3 regions of the Qipengyuania psychrotolerans genome follow, and region 1 is predicted to be linked to each of the others. Evidence: predicted binding sites of a transcription regulator. Region 1 holds the regulator's gene; each other region holds the start of a gene.
What was found. The regulator LexA, encoded in region 1, represses DNA repair genes until DNA is damaged. The targets are predictions, from matches to a motif close to GTTCCNCNCTTGTTCT.
Positions count from the first base shown of each region.

Region 1 (7,887 bases):
TCTCGGCCTACTCGCGCTCGCGTGATCCTGTGGAAATGGCTTTTGCAATGAATGCAGGAATGTACGACGAGGAAGGCCAGCCAATCGGCTACTTCGTCGTGAATTCCGAGCGATTGAAGGCACTCAATACGAATGACGGGGAAGGCAACTTCCACCTGAAGCCCAACGGCGTGTTTTTCGGCACGGGCGACTCTTGGGAAATCAGGACCACCGAAGATTTCCTGGCAAATGTCAGCGATCGTCCCGAATTCGGCACACAGTCCGGACCGATGCTCGTGATTGACGGAAAGATTCATCCGGAAATCAGTCAGGATGGCCCCTCCCGGCTGGTGCGGAACGGTGTCGGTATCGATGACCGCGGACGGGCGCACTTTGTCATTTCCAATGCCCCGATCTCGTTTGGAAAGCTTGCCCGTTTCTATCGTGACGAGCTGAAAGTGTCAGACGCTCTTTATCTTGACGGGAATGTTTCAGGGCTATGGAACCCGGCAACCGACCGGCTCGATACCGGCGCTCCAATTGGCCCGATTGTGGCCGTCGAAAGAAAGGTCTCTGACGATGAGTGACACGCGGCGAAATCTGTATCCCGAGATCGAACCATACGAGACGGGGATGCTGGACGTCGGTGAAGGTCACTCGCTCTATTACGAACGCGTAGGGACACCGGGGGCGAAGCCTGCTGTGTTCCTTCATGGCGGCCCTGGCGGAGGGATGAGCCCCTCACATCGCCGGCAGTGGGATCCCGAACTTTACGACGTTCTGCTTTTCGACCAGCGCGGCTGCGGTAAATCGCTCCCATTTGCAGAGATCGAGAACAACGACACATGGCGCATCGTGGCCGATATCGAACGCTTGCGCGAAATGTGCGGCCACGAGAAATGGCAGGCATTCGGCGGCAGTTGGGGATCGACACTCGCCCTCGCCTACGCCCAAAAGCATCCGGAACGTGTGAGCGAACTCGTACTGCGCGGTGTGTTCCTCGCGCGCGCCAAGGAAAAACAATGGCTCTATAGTTACGGCGCAAGTGAGATCATGGCCGAGGCATGGGACGATTTTATCAGCGTCATACCGGAGTGCGAACGGGGCAACCTAGTGGAAGCATTCCACACGAGGCTTACCAGCGATGACGAGGAAACCCGTCTGACGGCAGCGAAAGCATGGTCTATCTGGGAGGGCCAGGTCGCAACTTTGCTGCCTGATACCGACCTGCTCGACAGCTTCGCGGATGCGTCGAAAGCCGTGCCATTCGCCCGCATCTGCGCGCGCTATTTCCTGAATGATTTCTATCTCGAAGAAGCCCAGTTGCTCGCCGATGTCGACAAGCTTGAAGGCATTCCGGGCATCATTGTCCAGGGGCGTCACGACATATGTACTCCGCCAACCAGTGCGTGGGCGCTCAAGAAAGCGTGGCCCGAAGCAGGGCTGTGGATCGTTCACGATGCCGGTCACAGCGCCAGCGAACCGGGCATTATCGATGGGCTTGTCAGAGCGACTGACAAACTGGCCGGCAAGCAGGTTTGACGTCGCGACTGGTTTTGATTGCTTGAAACCGATCACGCGCAGCGCCATTGACGCCATACATGACCGACAGCCGGACAATCTTCGTCGTAGACAACTACGATAGCTTCACTTTCAACCTCGTCCATTACCTGATGGAACTGGGCGCGGAGGTGAAAGTGGTCCGCAATGATGCGGTTACCGCCGCAGAGGCCATTGCCGCCAATGCTGATGGCTACCTCATTTCACCTGGACCCTGCACGCCAAACGAAGCCGGCATGAGCCTCGATCTGGTTGCAGCTTGCGCCGAAGCAGGGAAGCCCCTCCTCGGGGTGTGCCTTGGCCACCAGGCCATCGGTCAACACTTCGGCGGGCGCGTTGTGCGCGGCGGCTTGATGCATGGCAAAACCAGTGACGTCACCCACAACGGCAGCGGCGTCTTTGCAGGTTTGCCATCACCCTATCTCGCTACCCGTTATCACTCGCTCGTTGTTGAAGACATTCCCGACTGCCTCGAGATCAACGCACAAAGCGAGACCCCCGGCCTTGATGGTTCGAGCGTCATGGGGTTCCGCCACAAAACCCTTCCTATTCATGGCGTACAGTTCCACCCGGAAAGTATCGCGACCGAGCATGGTCACGCCTTGCTCGCCAATTTCCTCCACATTTGCGGCATTGAGGCCCAGGTTCCAGCATGAAGCAACTACCCGCAGCCGACATCCACCTCGATGCTGAAAAGGCAGAAGAAGTCTTTGGCTGGATCCTGGACGGTGAAACTTCCGATGATGAGATTGCCCGCTTCCTGGTAGATATGTCAGCCCGAAGCGAAACGGCTGAGGAAATCGCTGGCGCCGCCCGCGCTCTCCGAGCCCGCCTGATCCCGATCAACGCGCCAGATGGCACGGTCGATTGTTGCGGGACCGGCGGCGACGGCCACCATACACTCAATGTTTCAACCGCCGTTAGCCTTGTTGTCGCGGCCTGCGGGGTAAGTGTCGCCAAGCACGGTAACCGTGCTGCTAGCTCGAAATCGGGCGCTGCGGACACCCTTGAAGCCTTGGGTCTCGACATGGAGGCGGCGGGAAGAACGGCGGAGAAGACACTGGCAGAGCTGGGAATTTGCTTCCTGTTCGCCAAGAACCATCACCCTGCGATGGGCCGCATCCAACCGATCCGCCAAAAACTGGGGGTCCGGACCATTTTCAATCTGATGGGTCCGCTTTCCAATCCGGCAGGCGTAAAGCGCCAGCTGATCGGCATCGCTCGCCCAGCCTATGTACCCATCTATGCGAAGGCCAAGGCGATGCTCGGTACGGAGCGCACTTTTATCGCTTCGGGCGACGAAGGTCTCGACGAATTGTCTCTCGCGGGCGGCAACGAACTCGCTGATGTCTCTGGCAACGATTTCGAAATGCGCCGCGTGCTCGCGGTTCAGGCAAACTTGCCGCACGCACCGGTCGAAGCCATTCGCGGCGGTGATCCGGTGCATAACGCGAAAGCGCTCGAGGCTCTGTTGCTAGGCACACCGGGACCCTACCGCGACGCAGTGCTGTTCAATGCAGCTGCGACCCTGATTGTAGCGGGACGTACCGAAGACTGGACAGAAGCCGCCGAAACTGGCGCAGAAGCACTCGATAGCGGGAGGGCGAAAGAGCTCCTCGCAAACTGGATCGAGATGGCGCAGTGAATAAACTCGAGGAAATTTGTGCCACCAAGCGCGATGAAGTGGCTGCGCGCAAAACCAAGGCAAGTCTCTCGCAGCTTGATCTGGGTTCGCGCAATATCGATGCGCCCAGAGGCTTCCGCAATGCCCTTGAGGAAGCGCAAAAGAGCGGCTTTGGTCTGATCGCCGAGATCAAGAAAGCCTCCCCTTCCAAAGGCCTCATTCGTGAACACTTTGACCCCGCCGATCACGCGAAGGCGTATGAACGCGGCGGTGCGGCATGCCTGTCGGTTCTCACAGACGCTCCGTATTTCCAGGGCCATGAAAGCTATCTGATCGAAGCGAGGGCAGCTTGCACTTTGCCGGTTCTTCGCAAGGACTTCATGGTTGACCCGTGGCAAGTTTCAGAAGCGCGATCCATTGGTGCCGATGCGATCCTGATTATCGTCGCTGCGCTTGAAGATGGAGTCATGCATGAGATCGAAGCCGCTGCCGTCGAGCGCGGAATGGACGTGCTGGTCGAGGTTCACGATGCCGAAGAACTGGAGCGCGCCGCACGCCTTCAGTCACGACTGATCGGCATTAATAACCGCAACCTGAAGACCTTCGAAACTGACTTGGGTATCACTGAAGCACTTGCTCCGCTCGCCCCGGCAGGGTCGCTCATTGTTGGCGAAAGCGGCATTTTCACGAATGATGACTGCAACCGTCTTTCGCGTGCAGGAGTGAATACATTTCTCGTCGGAGAAAGCCTGATGCGGCAGGCCGACGTTGAACTGGCGACCCGCACTCTTCTTTCCCCAGGTTCTGACAGCTCATTATGACACGCCTGACGCATCTTGATGAAAGCGGTGCCGCAAGGATGGTGGATGTTTCTACAAAGCCTGAGACCGAGCGCAGTGCAACCGCCGAAGGGCGCATCGTGATGTCACAAGAGGCGCTTGAGGCACTTTCATCCGGTGGAAATCCAAAAGGCGATGCAGTCGCGGCCGCTCGTATTGCCGGCATTCTGGCGGCCAAGCGGACCGGCGAACTCATTCCGCTTTGTCACCCACTGGGGCTCGATTCGATGGTCGTCGATATCGAGATTGAAGAGCGAGCCATTCGCGTCCAGGCCACTGCCAGACTGGTCGGCAAAACCGGGATCGAGATGGAAGCGCTCACTGCCGTTTCGGTAGCACTGTTGACGCTCTACGATATGGGCAAAGCTATCGATAAAGGGATGCGTATCGAGGGTATTCGGCTCTTGGAAAAGGTCGGAGGCAAGTCAGGACACTGGCGAGCACAGGACTGAAACGGGAACACCTGTTCCGTTCCATTGCCCAGAAATGGCTGAATTGCTTGACTTTGAAAAAATGGTTGCCTAATTGTTCCACATTCGTTCGCATTAAGTGAACTGGAACCAGGGAGTGACCTGATGCTGACCGCAAAGCAGCACGAATTAATTCGGTTCATCCAGCAGAAGCTGGAAGATACCGGCATTTCGCCTTCTTTCGAAGAAATGAAAGAAGCGCTTGATTTGAAGAGCAAGTCTGGCGTGCACCGCCTGATTTCCGCGCTTGAAGAACGCGGCTTCATCCGGCGGCTTCCCAATCGGGCTCGGGCGCTTGAAGTGATCAAGTTGCCAGAAGATGCGGTCACGCTGCCAGCCTCCGCTCAACCGGCAAAGGTGTCATCAGCAAATGATACCATTGTCGCCGCGCACGCCGCTAAAGCGATTGCGCCGCGAGCGGCAAATGACATTATCGACGTCCCATTGCATGGCAGGATTGCGGCCGGTGCACCGATTGAAGCCATCGAAGGCCAGTCCAGCATGCCAGTACCTGCGGCCCTGCTTGGCCCGGGCGATCACTATGCGCTCGAAGTTTCAGGTGATTCCATGATCGAAGCGGGAATTTTCGACGGTGATTTTGCGCTAGTGCAGCGCACCGAAACTGCCCGGGATGGTGAAATTGTGGTCGCACTGGTCGACAATGAGGAAGCGACCCTCAAGTACCTCCGCAAAGAGGGTCCGATGGTCCGCCTCGACCCCGCCAATGGCGCATACGAACCTCAGGTTTACGAAGCGAGCCGAGTGCAGGTCCAAGGTAAGCTGGCTGGACTGCTGCGTCGCTACCATTGATCTGAGATACTTGAATTGAAATGGGGCGCTTGCTGATGCGGGCGCCCTTTTTTTCAATATTTTTCGGCGTCCGTTTTCCACCAGCCATGTTGCCCCTGAGCCGATGCAACGGTGTCGATCCGTTCGTCTGCCAGGTACACAGATGTACCGCCATTCTCTGCTACGAAGCGGCCGTCGATCTTCGCCCATTTGGGCTTGCAACTTCTCGGCAGCCACCGATCTGCAATGACAAGATCAGACAGCTCGCACGCAGCGGCTAACTGGCGCTCATCAATCCTCTGACGGTTGAGGGCGACAAGAATCGACCAGTCCCGTTCCCCTCTGCTGAGCCCGATGGAGCAAAAATCTGCGCTGCACCGCGCGCCGGGATATTCCTCTATGGGCATGGCCTCGGCCTCGCTCCCTGCCAGTTCGACAATGTTGGTTCTCGAATAAGAGCCCGGCGCACCGCGCAGAACGAAGAGATGCCCGTCCTGATTTGTAATTCCGACATTGCGCCCATCACGTGTGATAAGCAGATCCGGGACGGGGCTAAGCACCAATGCAATTGTGCCAATTGCCGCTGGAACAAGGCCCAACAAGCGCGCCCTGCCCCTCCACAAGGCAAGCCACAGCCCTCCCCCAACGAACAGAGAGATTATCCCTAGCCCCATATGCGGCACGAGCTTGACAGCTCCAGGCTGTGACGATGTGAAATGCGCCATCGCAATGAGAATTTCGAGCGATTTGCCTGCGAGCCACCAGAACGGCGCGCCCGCTCCGACAAGGTCGAAAAATAGCGCGAGCGCAATCAGTGGCATCGACAAGAACGTGACCAATGGAATTGCGAAAACATTCGCAAATGCGCCGTAGAGACCAGAACGATGGAAATGGAATAACACGATAGGTGTGAGGGCTATCTCGATCACCAAGCCGGTAATGAACAACATCAGAACGCGCCTGGACATCACTCTCGTCCAGCCTTCCTCACGGGGCGCCAGGAAATCCCTCACTGGCTGTGAATTATGGAGCGCTACGATTGCAATGACCGCAGAAAAACTCATCTGGAAACTTGGGCCAACGAGAGATTCTGGCCATAGCACCAAGACGGCCCCCGCTGCTACGGCCACCATTCGCAGGGACAAAGGCTCACGTCCCAGGGCTAGCGCGCCCAGAACCAGAACGGCCCCGATGCAACTTCTTACGGTGGGAACCTGAGCGCCGGTAAGGAGCGTATAGGCGATGCCCACACCCGCGGCAGCGGCAGCGGCCAGCAATGGCAGCCTGGCGCGCAGGGCCAGCCAAGGCCACAAGGCAAGCAGCTTGATAGCCAGAAAATATGCCGCTGCGATTACCGCGCTTACGTGCAATCCGCTGATTGAGAGAAGATGGGTCAAGCCGGCATCCCGCATGGCCTCTTCATCGGCCTTCGCAATTCCTCCGCGGTCTCCGGTTGCAAATGCAGCCGCGATGGTTCCCGGTGCTCCGCTTAGTCGCGATCGGACATGCGCAGAAAGATCACGTTGTTTTCCGGCCAGCCAGCCATCATTGGCTTCTGCAGGCTCGGTCACTCGCACCTCGCCGACTAACGAACCGGTAGCCGCGAAACCTTTGAACCATGCATCCCGCGCGAAATCATAAGCGCCGGGGAGCAGGGGCGGAGATGGCGGCATCAGGCGCGCTCGCAGTTCTACCCTCGCGCCTTCGCGAAGTTCGGGCATGTCATGGTCGTTTGGGACATTCACCCTCACACGGATCGCTCGCCCTGCTTCGGCGTCCCGCGCGGCAAGGACAAGCCGAACCCTATCTTCCGAAGGCTGTTCCGTGCGCTCGAGTATACGTGCATCGAGCTTCATAAGCATCGGCCGGGATATCGGCTCTGCTCCGACCATCTCCGATCGCACCCACACGGTGGTCAGTCCTAGTGCGAATGCCAATCCAAGCGCACCGACAGCAAGCCGTAAGTGCTGCCGACCCTCCGCGCCGCGCCAGATCGCATGAGAAAACACGGCGGCAGCCAAAGCAATCACCAAGCCGGCAATCCATTGCCACGGCATCGCGAGCAAGAACCACGCACCGATTCCAGCGGCAAACGCCACGGCGAGCCAAGGCCCCCTATCGAACCCGGATTGGACCAGAAACTTCTCTGTATGATCGCCCGTTCTGGACAATATGGCGCGCATGCGCCAATGGCGCTGCACTGCAGCATCGGCGGGGCCGTCAGGCGCGCCAAATGGTACCATCGGCGTCCCGTCATTCGCCATGGAAGTCTCTGAAAGGAAAGCAAAGAGAATGGCAAGCGAAACCGGGAAAACAACACCCGCTGGACAGGTCGTTACTCGATTTGCACCCTCGCCGACCGGTTTCCTTCACATTGGTGGAGCGCGCACCGCGCTTTTCAATTGGCTATTTGCCCGCCATTATGGCGGCAAGGCACTGCTACGCATCGAAGACACCGACAAAAAGCGCAGCACGCAGGAAGCCATCGACAAGATCCTTGAAGGTCTCGACTGGCTTGGCCTCGATTATGACGAACCGCCAGTATTTCAATCCGACCGCGCAGCTCGCCACAGCGAAGTGGCCTACAAGCTTCTGGAGGCAGGACATGCCTACAAGTGCTATGCGA
Region 1 covers NZ_CP081297.1:1,208,223-1,216,109, reverse strand. The annotation lists gene K3166_RS05960 (phosphodiester glycosidase family protein) at 1-566, shown strand, start outside; gene pip (prolyl aminopeptidase) at 559-1,521, shown strand; gene K3166_RS05950 (anthranilate synthase component II) at 1,581-2,195, shown strand; gene trpD (anthranilate phosphoribosyltransferase) at 2,192-3,184, shown strand; gene trpC (indole-3-glycerol phosphate synthase TrpC) at 3,181-3,984, shown strand; gene moaC (cyclic pyranopterin monophosphate synthase MoaC) at 3,981-4,454, shown strand; gene lexA (transcriptional repressor LexA) at 4,578-5,282, shown strand; gene K3166_RS05925 (ComEC/Rec2 family competence protein) at 5,336-7,525, opposite strand; gene gltX (glutamate--tRNA ligase) at 7,554-7,887, shown strand, end outside.

Region 2 (7,887 bases), 260 kb from region 1:
GCAGGCATTCTTTTCCTTGTCGCTGGGTGTGGCCGGGATGATGACCTACGGCTCATATGTCGGCCGCGATGTGAACCTGGCAAAGACTTCTGCGACCATCGCCTTCGCCGATACTTCGGTCGCGCTGATTGCGGGTCTGTGTATTTTCCCGATCGTTCTGGCAGCCGGGCTTTCTTCCGATGGCGGGTTGGGGCTGATGTTCGACACCTTGCCGCACGCTTTCCAAAGCATGCCATTCGGCACCCTGATCGGCCTGGCGTTCTTTGTCATGGTCGGCTTTGCAGCATTGACCAGCTCCATTTCACTGATGGAAGTTCCGACTGCCTGGGCGATCGACAAGTTCGGCTTGCGCCGTGCGCCGACAGCCATTTCGATCGCTGTCGCGGCGGCGGTTCTGGGCATTCTTTCCGCCTACTCGTTCAATGCACTTTCGGGTTTCCATCCGCTGGGCTTCATTCCCCTGTTTGAAGGTGAAGGCATATTCTCGGCTCTCGACAGCGTAACTGCGAAGCTGTTCATGCCGATTGGCGCCTTGCTGGTTTCGATTTTCGTGGGCTGGATTGCCGAGCGACGTCTGATCGATAACGAGAACGGCCTTTCCGGCGGTCTGCACCGTTTCTGGCTGTTCCTTGTTCGCTGGTTGTGTCCGCTGGCCCTGACCGGAATCCTCATCGTCGGGATTTTCCCGAGCCTTCTTCCGGCCTGACGCAAAAAGGGCCGCCCTGAGACAGGGCGGCCCTTGCGACCGTTTTTATCGTTATCGGTTCGGTTTAGAGATCGACCTTGTCGACGTGGCGCTCTTCTGCTTCGTCATGAACATTCATGCCCAGTGCCATCTTGGCGGTGTTGAGCAATCCCAGATCGCCGCTCCAGATCTCGGCATCGCCCAGGTCCATGCGCAGGAACAGGATGTCCGGATCGTCCTTGCCGCCATCGTACCAGGCTTCGACAAAGTTGTTCCAGAACTGGTCAAAACGTTCCTTGCTGGTTTCTACGCTCAACGTGCCGTCGAAGCGGGCGAACATTTCGTGATCCTTGCCTGCGAAACTCGCAGTGACTTTGCCCAGTTTGGCAAAGCTGCTGTTCTTCTGCGTAAAGAACCAGATTGCGCTGTTGGCGTCCTTGTCTAGCTGCGCGGTCATCGGCACCGAAGTGTCGGATTGGCCATTGAGTTCGAGGAATACGAAGGGCGAATCTGACATCGCTTTCCAGAACTTCTTTTTGAGGGCGTCGGCGTCTCCGTTCGAATATTTCATTGTATGACCTTTTTGTAATGGCGTTTGGTTATTCTACGTCAGGTAAGCCGACTCGTTCCGGCAGCGACGTTGAAGCGAGGCGGCGAAAGGACGAATTGCGAATCTCTCCGGAATGGAACATAATGGGAACAAGCGAGTCGTTCCTGCATGTCCAAACCCGATCTATCCTCCTTGCCGCTCACGGCCTTTGAAGACGTTGCCACGCTGTCTGCGCGGCGCACTGCGCGCTGGCGACCAGGGTTGGCAGCGGTGCAGGGCGCGGCGTCTCACAGCGAAGTCTTTGCATCATCGCGCGAAGGGGCGGGGGTGGGGGCCGCACTGGCCCTGGCGCTCGACGACTGGCGGCACATTCCGCGTGAAGATGACCGCGAGGTAGAGGACCGGCGCAGCGTGTTGTGGGTGCAGACGCGCGATGCTGCGCGCCTGAACGGGCGCCCCTATCGCGCCGGCCTTCCCGATGAATTGCAAGGACGCCTGATTCACGTGCTGGCGGACAAGGCGGGAGACGCGCTCTTCGCATTGGAAGAAGGGCTGCGCTGCCGCGACTTCGCTTTCGTGATCGGCGAAATGACCGGCAATGCCAAGGCGCTGGATTTCACGGCTTCGCGGCGGCTGACTTTGGCGAGCGAGAGGCACGGCGTGCAGCTGTTCCTTATCCGGATCGATGCCGCACATGATCTGTCTTCGGCCCGGATGCGCTGGGAAGTGACCAGTGCGCCGTCTCCTGCATCCCAGTGGAATGCGCAAGCGCCAGGCGACCCGGCGTGGCGCGCCGAACTTTTCCGCGCCCGCAGTCATGCTCCGGGAGAATGGCTGCTGAAAAGCACGCCAAAAACCCTTGAGGCAACCAGGGCGAGCGAGCGCACAGACCGGGCGGTGGCCAATTGGACGGCCGGGCTAAGACATCGGCGCCCGCCGCTCAGGGCATGAACGCGCCGATGACAGGTGCGGCCTGCTCGCGGCGCATCCTCTCGATCTGGCTTCCTGCGATGGCAATGGATCGCTGGCGGCAGGACGGGGGCGAGCAGCGGCATGCGCTCGATACGCAGCCTCTCGTCCTGATTGCCGATACTGCGCATGGTCCGCGCATCGAGACGGTGAACCGCGCCGGTATGGCAGCGGGCGCGCGCCGCGGCATGATGCTGGCAGATGCACGAACCTTGTGCCCTGATATCATTACTGCGCCGAGCGATCCGGCAGGCGATCTCGCTTTCCTCGAAAAGCTCGCAATCTGGGCGCAGCGCTGGGGTCCGTGGTCGGCGATGGATGCCCCTGACGGATTGCTGGTCGACGTAACCGCTGTGCCGCATCTCTTTGGGGGCGAGCAAAAGCTGCTGCGCGATGTGGCAACCGCCTTTGCCGCGCGCGAGCTGGCCTTGCGCTGCGCCATTGCACCGACGGCGGGTGCCGCATGGGCGCTATCCCATTATGGCCCGCCTGGCGCGATATTGCAGGGTGAGGAAGACTTCGAGGCGAAGCTCGCCGATTTGCCCGTGGCCGCTCTTCGGCTGGACGAGGATGTACTTACGGTACTGCGCCGCCTTGGATTGAAGCGGATGGGCGAACTCACGACGATTGGCCGCGATGCGATCCAGCGCCGCTTCCGCAATCGCAAATCGCCAGCTGCCAACCCGCTGATCCGGCTTGACCAGATACTTGGCCGCGTGCCCGAACCGCTGCTGCCGGTGGTGCCGCAGCATATGCCGCTGGTCCAGCGCCGGTTGATGGAGCCGATCCGTCATCGCCAACTGCTCGACCAGGTCGTTGGCGATCTTGCCGAAGACATGGTGCGCGAGTTGGAAGGGCGGGGCGAGGGCGCTCGCAGGCTCGAACTTGGCCTATGGCGTGTCGATGGCGAGGTTGTCGTGCGCCGTCTCGAAATGGCCGCTGCCACCCGCGATCCGGCGCACATCTGCCGCCTGTTCGCTGCACGGCTCGATGACATCGACGCAGGCTTCGGTATCGAGATGCTGCGCCTGCGCACGAGCTGGGCCGAACCGCTGGCACTGGAGCAGGGGGATATCGAGGCTGCAGCAGAGGTGCATGGCACATCCCTGTCCGCCTGTATCGACCGGTTGACCGTGCGGCTAGGGGTGCATGCGATTACGCGTCCCGTGCCCTTCGCCAGCCATATCCCGGAACGCGCCCAGCGGTGGCAGCGGCCGCTGGAGCCGGAATCGGCTTCTCAAGCCGAATTGGCTTTTCACAAGAGGCCTCTGAAACTCCTCGACAATCCGGAAAGGATCGCGGTCCTTTACGCTACGCCGGATGGTTACCCGCAACGCTTTCGCTGGCGGGGTGAAGTGCACGAGGTGGCGCGAGTAGAGGGGCCGGAAAGGATCGCGCCGGAATGGTGGCGCGAGCGCGGTGCAACGCGCCTGCGCGATTATTACCGGATCGAGGATGATCGTGGTCGGCGATACTGGATATATCGCCTCGGTATCGTGGGAGACGGACGCGGCGGTGCGCCCGACTGGTATCTTCAGGGACTGTGCGCTTAGACGGGTTCCGCCTCTTCGGCAGGCTCGACAGATTCCACATCCTCGGGCTCCAAAACCTCTTCGGGACCGTGCTTGAGTTCGGACAATTCCGGGATGAGCGCGCTGGTTCTGCACACTTCCGACCCCGCCACAATCGTGGCCGCAATCCGCGACTGTTCCATCGCTTCGGGGGTATTGTTGAATGTCGGCACGATCACTTGCGGCGCGATACATTTGCGCGGTGCCTGCTCACTCGATTCAACCGGTGCATCATCGTCCTGCGCCAGCGCCGGAGCGGCCAGCAGGGTCAGGCTGGAAACGAAAAGTACAGCGCGCATCGAAATCTCCTATGCCAAGCATTTGAGAGATAACCGCTTACTGTGCGGTGAACCGTCAGCCTTCCGAAAGAAGCGAAGCTCTGCGCGAGCGTTTCTGCCCCAGAGGTATCTTGCCGAAATTGGCCACCGGACCAGTCTGGACTTCAACCGTTTCGACAGTGTCCTCGACAACAGCAAGCGGGATCGGTCGCTCGAATACAATGCCGCAGCTCTTGTCATTGGCCCATACGATCTTGCCGAAGTGTTCGTGACCGTTCCAGAACAGCAGGCCGGAGACGCCTTCACTCGGAGGGTTGCTGGTTTCCAGTCGCGCACCGTCTTCGGAAAGATCGGACAGGCGTCCTTCGCGGTCGCCGCCAAGCATCTTGAGCGTTGCAGCGCAATCGACTGCAAAGCGCGGTGCGGCGCGTCGCTCCTTTTGAGCCACAGCTTGGTTCCTGCGGAATAGCCCCACGTCCACTCTCCTGTTGGTCAGATCACCTGCCATCAGAAGGGTAAATTTGGTCCTTCGGCACAAGCTTACCGCCGCATTAGGAAACGGGCCGGAAGCGCGAAGCTTCCAGCCCGTTTCAAGGACTTCACCAAATTTTACTCGGGTGCGACAAGAAGCCGCGTGCCGAGCGGCTGGATCGAACGAGCCGACGAGCCGAGGTTCGCTTCCATCGCAGCGATTTGCTCTGCGCTGGCGCTCATGACTTCATCGGCAACGTGCCAATTGACACCTTCGCTGCAGGGCGGCGTGGTAAGCGAGCCCATGTAGCGGTAAACGCCGGCATCTTCGGGAACCATGTCATTCACGTCGAACTGCACAGTGGCACCCTTGCCAGCGCCGACACCGGCAACGATGGAATCAAGCGCAGGGTTGGCGTCGCCCTGTTCGAACATGACGCCAAGGACGCCGAGTTCACCGGCTTCGGTTGCGTGCACGAAATGGGCGACGAGCGGGTGGCGCTTACCGTTGATGGCGTGTTCGGAAGGGGTGTGGAAGTGAACCTGGATCAGATTGAATTCCTTGCCGCCTGAATTCATTCCCATTCCGGCGGGAAAGTCCACTTGGACCTTCTCCTTGCCGAGCGCGATCGTGCCGCTGGTCTCGCCAAAATTTGTTTCGAATGCGATATCGCCGCGTGCGTTGGCCGCGCCAAGATCGATTGGCGACTGGTGCAGTCCGACATCGCACAGTGCATATGCCGCATTTACGGTCGACCAGCGCTCGGGCGAGGTTCCGTCGCTGAAGCTCCAGTCCTTTTCCTGGGCGACAACAGGGCCAGCAGCCATGGCAGCGAGTGCGAGGGTAGCGATCTTCTTCATAACATACTCCAACTGGCGACCCGACGGTCGCGGGATGTTCGTATGCCAGCGGTATATGAGTGTTGGGGCCGCCAGCGTCACTTACGTCCGACATCACGAGCGCATTTACGCTCGCCAGAGGGGCCCGGTCCGTGGCTCCCTTACGTTCGATCGCGGTATAGGTTCCCGACCAATTATATCTTTTGACATTGGTGAATCCCAACAAAGAACATATAGCGAACACATGACTGCGCAAACTGTCCTTCAAAAGCTCGAAATTCTCGCCGATGCGGCGAAATACGATGCATCATGTGCATCGTCCGGGACGGCAAAGAAGAACAGTCTTGGCGGGAAGGGCATCGGCTCGACCGAGGGGATGGGTATCTGCCATGCCTATGCGCCGGATGGTCGGTGTATCTCGCTGCTCAAGATCTTGCTGACCAATCACTGCGTGTTCGATTGTCATTACTGCGTAAACCGCAAGAGCTCGAATGTGCAGCGCGCGCGGTTCACGCCGCAAGAAGTGGTCGACCTCACGCTCGCCTTCTATCGGCGCAATTATATCGAAGGGCTGTTTCTGTCCTCCGGCATCGTGAAAAGCTCGAACCACACGATGGAACAGATCGTCGAGGTTGCGCGCATCCTGCGCGAAGAACACGATTTTCGCGGCTACATCCACCTCAAGACCATCCCCGAAGCCGATGCGGAGATCGTCCATCAGGCGGGGCTTTATGCCGACCGTGTGTCGATCAATGTCGAACTGCCGACCGACAGCGGATTGACCCGCCTCGCGCCCGACAAGGATGCGCGCCAGATCGAAGGTGCCATGGGCAAGGTGAAGGCTGACCTTGTCGAAGCGAAAGATGCGCGAAAGCGCTTCCGGCACGCCCCGCGCTTTGCGCCAGCGGGCCAATCGACACAGATGATCGTCGGGGCGGACGCCGCGACCGATGCGGACATCGTCGGCAAGGCCAGCCGGTTATACGATAATTTTCGTCTGCGCCGTGTCTATTACAGTGCCTTTTCACCGATCCCCGATGCCAGTGCGGTGCTGCCGCTGAAACGCCCTCCGCTGATCCGCGAACACCGGCTCTACCAGTCCGATTGGTTGATGCGCTTCTATGGCTACAAGCCGAGCGAAGTCATGCAGGCGACCGATGCTGATGGAAACCTGCCGCTCGACATCGACCCCAAGCTGGCATGGGCGCTGAAGTTTCGGGAGCAATTCCCGGTCGATGTGAACCGGGCCACCAAGGAACAATTGCTGCGTGTTCCCGGCCTTGGAGTGAAGGCGGTGAGCAAGATCCTCGTCAGCCGCCGCCATCGCACGCTTCGGCTGGATGATGTGGCAAAGCTCACCCAGTCGATCACCAAGGTGCGGCCCTTCATCTGCACGCTTGACTGGCGACCGGTCATGCTGACGGATCGCGCTGACCTGCGCAGCCTGCTCGCGCCAAAGACCGAGCAGCTGGAGTTATTCGTCGCATGACAGCTCTCCAGCACGTCAAGCTCGGCGCCTATTACGTGGTGCAGATGCCCGAGCCGGACGATTTCGATTTCTGGCGTGAACGGGCGCGTCAGCTGGTCCAGTGCGATGTCCCGCCCGACCGTGTGGCCTGGGTTGAACCCGGCGGCAGCGGCGATTTGTTTGCATCCGGCGAAAAATTGGGCGGAGAGCGGCGATCGCCTGTGCCCGATGCGGATGCGAAGGCAGTGCGGGCCAATCGCCGGTTCGTCAGCCTGGCGCGCAATGCCATCCTCCATTCCGATCCGGAGCGTTTCGGGCTGCTCTACCGGCTGCTGTGGCGATTGCAGGCAAACCCGCGGATGATGGAAGACAAGGCCGATCCAGACGTCCGCAAGATCGAGGAACTCGACAAGAACGTCCGCCGCGACAGCCATAAGATGCACGCTTTCGTCCGCTTCCGCCTTGTCGAATCCGAAGACGAGGAAGTGGGCGAACACTACGTTGCCTGGTTTGAACCCGAACATCACATCCTGCGTGCCAATGCCGGTTTCTTCATGCGCCGCTTCGCCAATATGCAGTGGTCGATCCTGACGCCGCGCGGATGCCTCCACTGGGACGGCGAGACAATGGCAGAAGGCCCTCCTGCCGAGCGCAGCGATGCCCCGGGCGGCGATCCGATGGAGGATATGTGGCGCACTTATTACGCCTCCATCTTCAATCCCGCACGGCTGAAAATTGGTGCCATGCTGAAGGAAATGCCGAAGAAATACTGGAAGAACATGCCCGAAGCCGCGCTCATTCCCGAACTGATCGCAGGCGCGCAGGGGCGCGAGGCGAGAATGGTCGCGGCCGGCGCGCTGGAATTCGAGGAGCGGCCCGAAACGCTGGCCGCTATCGACAAGGCCATCCATGCGTGCCGCAAATGTCCGATTGGCGGCCTCGACAATAATGCTGTCATGGGCGAGGGGCCGCAAGATGCCGCTCTGATGATCGTGGGTGAGCAGCCGGGAGATCAGGAGGATCAGCAGGGGCGTCCATTCGTGGGACCTGCTGGC
Region 2 covers NZ_CP081297.1:945,806-953,692, forward strand. The annotation lists gene K3166_RS04670 (sodium-dependent transporter) at 1-706, shown strand, start outside; gene K3166_RS04675 (pyridoxamine 5'-phosphate oxidase family protein) at 771-1,256, opposite strand; gene K3166_RS04680 (hypothetical protein) at 1,404-2,186, shown strand; gene K3166_RS04685 (DNA polymerase Y family protein) at 2,183-3,757, shown strand; gene K3166_RS04690 (hypothetical protein) at 3,754-4,074, opposite strand; gene K3166_RS04695 (PilZ domain-containing protein) at 4,130-4,501, opposite strand; gene K3166_RS04700 (carbonic anhydrase) at 4,663-5,385, opposite strand; gene K3166_RS04705 (putative DNA modification/repair radical SAM protein) at 5,609-6,853, shown strand; gene K3166_RS04710 (UdgX family uracil-DNA binding protein) at 6,850-7,887, shown strand, end outside.
Region 2: a site for LexA is predicted at 5,591-5,606, ahead of K3166_RS04705 (putative DNA modification/repair radical SAM protein). Genes of this name have one in related genera too.

Region 3 (7,887 bases), 230 kb from region 1:
CCGGTCGGGAGTTGCCGATATTGACGATACGCCAGGGGGCCACTGGAGAAAGGCTGTCACCGTCGGCGATGTCTTTGGGCTTGTCTGGCCTTATGGGAGGCGTGTCTACCAAGCGCCGGACTGCTTCAACAAGGTCTTCGACAAAAGTGAAATCGCGCATCATCTCGCCGTGATTATAGACGTCGATAGCCTCGCCAGCGAGCATTGCCTTTGTGAACCTGAACAACGCCATATCCGGTCGGCCCCAGGGGCCGTAAACGGTAAAGAAGCGGAACATTGTGACCGGAAGCCCGAACAGGTGCGCGTAGCTGTGAGCCATCGCCTCGTTCGCCTTTTTCGTCGCGGCGTAGAAGGACATCTGGTGATCCGCCTTCATCGTCTCGCGATATGGCATCTCGGTATTCGCGCCGTAGGCCGAAGATGTCGAAGCCAGCAACATATGCCCGGGCGGAAAGGCGCGCGCTGCTTCGAGCAGTTCGAAGGTCCCGACCAGATTGCTCTCTAGGTAGGAGCGCGGGTTATCGATCGAATACCGCACACCGGCCTGCGCAGCGAGGTGTATGACGATATCCGGTTGCTCGGCCTCGAACAGGTCCATCAGCAATTGCGGCGTTTCGATTGCTTTGTTTACGATCCGAAAGCCGGGGTTCTGGAGAAGCTCGCTTTGCCTGCGCTCTTTCAAGCGGACGTCGTAGTAATCGCTCAGATTATCGACGCCGATGACGCGGAAACCGTCTGCCAGCAACCGTTTGCATGTGAAGTAGCCAATAAAACCGGCCGCACCGGTCACGAGCGCGGTACGGGGCTGCTTCATCAGTCGGCCCCGAAAAGGTCTCGGGTGAAGACTTTGTCGCGCACATCAGCGAGTTCGGGATCAAGGCGGTTTGCAATGATGACGTCACAGTCCGCTTTGAACTTTTCGAGATCGCGTTCGACGCGCGAACCAAAGAAGCTGTCTTCTTCCATGACCGGCTCATAGACGATCACTTCGATGCCCTTGGCCTTCACACGCTTCATGATGCCTTGGATGGAAGACTGCCGAAAGTTGTCTGAACCCGCTTTCATCACGAGCCTGAACACGCCGACCTTTTCAGGTCCTTTCTCGATAATGCGATCCGCGAGGAAATCTTTCCGCGTGCGGTTCGCATCGACAATCGCGCGGATCAGGTTCTGGGGCACCTCGCTGTAATTCGCCAAAAGCTGCTTGGTATCTTTGGGTAGGCAATAACCGCCATAACCAAAGGAAGGGTTGTTATAGTGCGAACCAATGCGCGGATCGTGACCGATCCCCTCAATGATCTGCCGCGTATCGAGCCCGCGCGACAGCGAATAGCTGTCGAGTTCATTAAAAAACGCGACGCGCATAGCGAGGTACGTATTCGCAAAAAGTTTTATCGCCTCGGCTTCATTTGGATCAGTCAGGAGCACCGGAGTGTCATCGTCTAGAACGGGCTGCGACAACAAGTCAGCAAAGCGCTGACCGCGCTCGGACCGTTCACCCACGATGATGCGGGAGGGGTGCAAATTGTCGTGCAGCGCCTGGCCTTCACGCAAGAACTCAGGGCTGAAGAGAATTCGGTCGCTTGCGAACCGGTCGCGAGCGGACGAAACATAGCCCACCGGAATGGTCGATTTTATAACGATAATCGCGGTGTCACTCGCCTTGAGGACGCCTTCGATTACCGTATCCACTGCAGACGTATCGAAGAAGTTGTTGTCGACGTCATAATTCGTAGGGACTGCCACGACGGCAAACTCGGCCCCGGCTATCGCGTCTTCGAATTTCGTTGTGAATTCGAGATTCAAATCGTCGCGCTGCAGATATTCCTGCACCAGAACATCCTGAATCGGCGATTTGCCCCCGCGCAGCATGTCGACCCGCGGTTGGGAAATATCACACCCCACAACTTCATTATGCTGCGAAAGCATGATGGCGTTGGATAGCCCTACATAACCGAGCCCAAATACAGCGATTTTCATTGATTTACCTATGTTGCATTTAACTGTGATGGCCGAACATCATCGCAGAGCTTTGTGAGGCTGAACCGCCATTTGCAAGGGTCGGATGGTCAGCGTTCTCACCAACCGAAATAGGCACCGCCCTTCTCTCGTGCGCGCTGCCAAGCGGGGCGTGCGTGGATTGCTTCGACGAATTTGGCGAGCTTGGGTGCGCGCTCGGCATACCCCTGCATCACTGCAATCTCGGCGGGGAAGCTCATCATCACATCCGCTGCGCTCCAATCGTGGCCGACGAAGTGAAGATCATCGGAAATCTTCGCCTCGGCGTAATTGATGTGGGCTTCGAGCTGCGCATCGACGCGCGGCATGAGCGGTGCAGCGGCTTCGCCAAGCCGACCGGCATAGATTTTCAGCATGACGGGGACAAAGAAGGAACTCTCTCCGAATTGCATCCATTCCAGATGATCGACCCAGGCATGGCTGCCTTGTTCGGGAAGCCAGCCCTTCCCGCCATGTTTTGCGCAAAGATACTCGATGATTGCACCGCTTTCGGCAATCATGCGCCCATCGTCTTCAATTACCGGCGACTTACCCAGGGGATGGACGCTGAGCAGTTCCGGCGGGGCAAGATTAGTTTCGCTGTCGCGCTGATATGCCACGATCTCGTAGTCAGCGCCGAGCTCCTCGAGAAGCCACAGGATACGCTGTGAACGGCTGTTGTTGAGATGGTGGACTGTAACGGTCATGCGAAGCTCCTGCTGTTTCGAGCCGACTGCGTAGGCGCAACATCATCGTTTCGCCAGACCAGATACGGAAAAGCCGGTGCGGCAGCATCATGAAGAGCGCGCGCACCGGCTTTCCGTTTAATCGGGAGCACCGGGGGACAGTCCGGCATTCAGGCGACAGGGGTTGATATGCCGCCCAAGCTCCCGCTTCGAGGTATGAAGATCAGTCGTCCGCGTCCGGACCGGTCATCATTTCCTCGGCGACCTCGTCGGTTTTGCCGCGGATGGCGGCTTCCAACTTGGCACACATTTCGGTATTCTCTTTCAGGAAGGTCTTCGCGTTCTCACGGCCTTGGCCGATCCGGACGCTGTCGTAGCTGAACCAGCTACCCGACTTTTCCACGAGGCCTGCCTTCACGCCAAGATCGAGAATCTCGCCGATCTTGGAAATGCCTTCCCCATACATGATGTCGAATTCGACCTGCTTGAACGGCGGCGCGACCTTGTTTTTGACCACTTTCACACGCGTGGAGTTGCCAACGATCTCGTCGCGGTCCTTGATTTGACCGGTGCGGCGGATGTCGAGACGGACCGAGGCGTAAAACTTGAGCGCGTTACCGCCAGTTGTCGTCTCGGGATTGCCGTACATTACGCCGATCTTCATGCGCAGCTGGTTGATGAAGATTACCATGCACTTGGAGCGGTTGATCGAACCGGTCAGCTTGCGCAGCGACTGCGACATGAGGCGGGCTTGCAGGCCGACATGGCTGTCACCCATTTCACCTTCGATTTCAGCGCGCGGGACCAGTGCAGCAACGGAGTCCACAACCAACACATCAATCGCGTTGGAGCGAACCAGCGTATCGACGATCTCAAGAGCCTGCTCGCCAGTGTCGGGCTGCGATACGATCAATTCGTCAATATCGACTCCCAACTTGCGGGCATAGACCGGATCAAGCGCATGTTCGGCATCGACGAAAGCGACGGTGCCGCCTTGTTTCTGGGCTTCGGCCAGGACATGCAGCGCCAGCGTAGTCTTGCCCGAGCTTTCCGGACCGTAAACTTCGATCACACGGCCCTTGGGCAATCCGCCCACGCCGAGCGCGATATCAAGGCCGAGCGAACCAGTGGAAATCGTTTCCACTTCCATCGCTTTCCTCTGGCCAAGCTTCATAGCCGAACCTTTGCCGAACGCGCGATCTATTTGCGATAGCGCTGCGTCCAATGCCTTCTGGCGGTCTGCGTCCACTTTTTTTCCTTCCACAAGCTTCAGACTGGCCGCCATGACATTACCCCTTTTGCTTTTCCAGAGCCATAACCGACTCATCAACTGTCATGGGGTGTACCGCGTTTGTTCCAATAGAACAAGAGTGGAACAGAAAGTTTTTTAAGCAAGCGTTTTGCGCTAGTCGTAGAGTTGCCGATATCGGAATGAATGCTGCGAATTTGCAGGAATTTCAACCTCGTAAATGATGCGCCCATCCTTGACACGGGTCTTTCTGAGGCCCTTGATCTTGGCATAGCCGGACATTCCCAGATCGAAGCGCATCATGATCGGGGTGTCATTCGCATTTGAAACCTGAGCGCGATGCTTTACCCATTTGCCCTCGGCTTGCAGATCATCGTCGTCGATAACTCCGCACTGGAAGAATACCTGGGTGCTTTCGGGCAGGTCGAGTTCGATGTCCTCAGTCAAAGCGAAATCGCGCAGCCGCGTTTCGGCAATCAACAGATCGCCCGCCTCGGTGGGTTCGTAAATCGCGATGCCGCCCTGGGGCAACGACTGCCCGAGGCCTTTGCCTTCCTCGTTCTTCGTCGCGAGAAGAAGCTGCGCCGGATCGAAAAGATCTGGCTCGGACAGATCATTCACCTGCTCTGACCCACAGCGCCCCACGTAAATAAAGCGCGCCTCGACAGCATCCTTGTCGAGAAACACAATCTGCTTTTGGCCCTGCGCTGCGACAGTGACCTTTTCCGGAATGCGATAGAGCTTGAGATCACCCAGCGCTTCTTCCCCTGCAATCATCGCGAGCGGCGCGGCAGCTTCAGCCGCTGCTTTGGACACGCGTGATCCTGTTACGACAATGGCGTTGGCGCTGTCATACATCGCCGGTGCTGGCGGCGGGGGAGGCGGCGGCGGAGGCGGATAGGCTATCGGCGATCCCGCTGCCGTGCTGCCGAATGGATAGCACGTGAGCCGCAGCGGCCTCGCCGACGGCGCGTCTGCGAGTTCCTCGAAATCACTCTCGATGTTCAGTGTCCCGGCAACTGCCATGAGTTCGGCGTCGGGGAAGGTCTGCCCATTGTCATTGAGGATCGTCAGCCAGGACAGCAGTTCCATGCGCAAAGTTCCGTCGCGCCTCGCTTCTCCCAATCGGGCCACATAATTCGCTTCCCAGTCGAAGCCCCATGCGAGATAGGTCAGCGTCACTGTGTAGGTTCCGCCCATTGCGCTGCGCGTGTCGATCGAGAAAACGGGATCTGACGAGAGTCCCGAAGGAACGCTGTCAAAGGTCAGTTTTTCCGGCAGTCCGGAACATCGCACTGCTTCGAACCCTTCACGCGTCTGGAGCACGAGGCCGCCGTCGGCCCTCGTCCTGACGACAGCGCTCTCGGAAGCCTGATTACCAGTCGCCGGATCGGTGCGGGTTATTGTCACCCGGTTGCCCAGCGTCCTGTCGACCAATGCCGCGGGGCTTAGCAGATCGGCGTTGCGGTTCTTCTCGATCGTTCCACCCGGAAGTCCGGTGACGATAGCGCTAACGGCTACCATTCCTTCTGCAACGCCGGTGAAGCGGATCGTCGATTGGCCGGGCGGAAGGGTAACCTGCCGGACTTCGCTGATCATGGCGAAGCCTCCCGGCCAATCGCGGTTCATACGCTGGCCCTCCGGGCGGAGAGGATCACGGTAAACCGTCACCGCCAGTTCCTGCGGCGAGGACGCGTCGATCGCTTCACGTGCATCCGCATCTGAAGGTGCGGACGCGCACAGGACCGCAAGGGCGAGGACAAGGGAGCGCATGTTACCGGCCCCCTCAGTACCGCCCCTCGAACACGACGGTCACTTCGCGCTTGCTGTTCGCAGCCACCGGGACAGTCCATTCTCGCCTGCCAGCATTGACCTGGCGACCGACGATATCCTCCAAGACAACTCGGAAATCGCGTGCCCACCAATACGGGTCGAGGCCAGCCTGTGCGAGTTGAACTTCGACGGGCGAAGGTTTGGCATTGGTGATCGTATACCGCATTGTCGTGCGCCAGAATGTCTTGGCATTCTCGACCTCGACCTCTCGTACGACCTTGCCATCCTCGATAACGCGGTAGCGCGAGCTTTTCTCATACTCGGTGCCCGAAATCCTTTCGCGCTCGATCACTTCGGCGAGCACCAGCACATCGAAGGCATCACCAGTCCGCAAAGTCAGAACGCTTCCCATTGGTGTATGCCCAATGCCGTTCTCACCAATGAACTGGGGGTTGCCTTCCGCATCGCGCTGATAAAACCGCACTGTGCCAGCTGGTAGAGCATCGCCGAGGCCTTGCTCGCGGCTGGTGCTGAACCGGACTTGGCTCGAAACGTTGATGGAACGCTCGTCATTGGTCAGCCAGTCAACCTCCCGCGCATAGCGCCGCTGTGCCGGGACTCCCTGCACGTCGAGGAAACTGACTTGCTTGGTCTGCTGATTGGCAATCGTGGTACGTTCAGACAGCGGATAGAGGTAGAAATCGCCCAATTGTTCGCGGTTCGCAGTCTCTGTACCCGGCCGCATTGTGCTTCCGCGCTGGCGATTTGATGTGTTCGATCCACCGGCCGGATTGCCAGCTACCAGCAGGGTATCGGCCCTGTGAAAGGTCGTGCCCGTCTGGTTGGTCAGGGTAACCCAGCCCTGCATATCGACCGTGCCGTTCTCTTCATCGAACAGGGCGACATAATCTGCGCTCCATCCAAGGCCGGGCGTGAGATAGCGGATCGAGGCGGGACGCGAACCAGCGCGGTCGCTTTCAACGGTCACCGATAGCGTCGGGCGTGCCCGCAGGTTCGTTGGCACCCTGTCGAAGATTGCCCTCACCGGCAGGCCGTCATCGCGCAAGACCTCGATCCTGTCCCCGATCTTCACGACCACGCCGCCAGCTGTCGAGAGAACTGTCGCGCGCTCCCGGGTTTCCGCACCGGTAGCGGGATTTGTGCGGATCAAAGTGATGGTCTGGCCAATGGCCTTCTCCATCAGCTTCGTAGGAGTAAGCAGGTCGAAGTCGAAATTCTGTTCGACAATCCCTGCCCCGGCTGCGGCGAAACTTAGCGTTTCTGGCCGGATCCTCGCCGACACATCGGGAAATTCTATTCGGCTGCGACCGGCAGATATGGAAAGCTGCCGGACATCCTGCACCAGTGCCTGGCTATTATTGTAGATTGTAACAGAGACATCGCCTTGGGCTGTTGCGTCAGGGTCCGCCAAGGCCTGCTCCGCCGTTTGTCCCAAAAGCGGGCCACCGCCGAGCAAAGTCAAACCTGCCAGAGCCGAAATCGTACGCGTCTTCATTGCAGTCCCCTATCCTGCGGCCAGACGCGACTGAAATTAACTAGGCGTCGATCTTGGCTTGCTCTCGAAGTACTTCTGATACCTTGCCGTTTATTTGCTGTACGCTGAACGGCTTGGGAATAAAGTGCATGTTGTCGATATCAATGTCGTTGCGCAACTGCTCTTCAGCGTATCCCGACATGAAAAGTATCGGAATTTTCGGTTTCACCCTGCGGATCGCGCGGGCCATTGCCGGACCGTCCATTGCCGGCATGACAACATCGGACACGATGAGGTCGAACTCGGTGTCGCCATTGGCGATGGCCGCCAGACCTTCCTCGCCGTCACTTGCCGTCGTGACCTGATAGCCTGCGCGCGTCAGCGCGCGTTCGGCGACAGCACGGACCATGTCTTCGTCTTCGACCAGAAGCAAATTGCCGCCGCCGGACCATTCGCTGGCCTTGGTGTCCTCCGCTTCGTCGGGGCGAGTATCCACCGGCATTTCGCCTTTGTGGACCGGCAGGTAAACCGTAAACCGCGCTCCGGCCGGGCGCCCGTCTCCAGCGCTGATGTTGTCGGCGAAAATAAACCCGTTCGACTGTTTGACGATGCCGTAAACCGTCGAGAGACCAAGTCCAGTGCCCTTGCCCTGCTCTTTCGTGGTGAAGAACGGTTCGAAAATCTTG
Region 3 covers NZ_CP081297.1:1,434,469-1,442,355, forward strand. The annotation lists gene K3166_RS07030 (NAD-dependent epimerase/dehydratase family protein) at 1-814, opposite strand, end outside; gene K3166_RS07035 (nucleotide sugar dehydrogenase) at 814-1,980, opposite strand; gene K3166_RS07040 (glutathione S-transferase family protein) at 2,079-2,705, opposite strand; gene recA (recombinase RecA) at 2,908-3,969, opposite strand; gene K3166_RS07050 (DUF4139 domain-containing protein) at 4,090-5,706, opposite strand; gene K3166_RS07055 (DUF4139 domain-containing protein) at 5,720-7,222, opposite strand; gene K3166_RS07060 (response regulator) at 7,263-7,887, opposite strand, start outside.
Region 3: a site for LexA is predicted at 4,046-4,061, ahead of recA (recombinase RecA). Genes of this name have one in related genera too.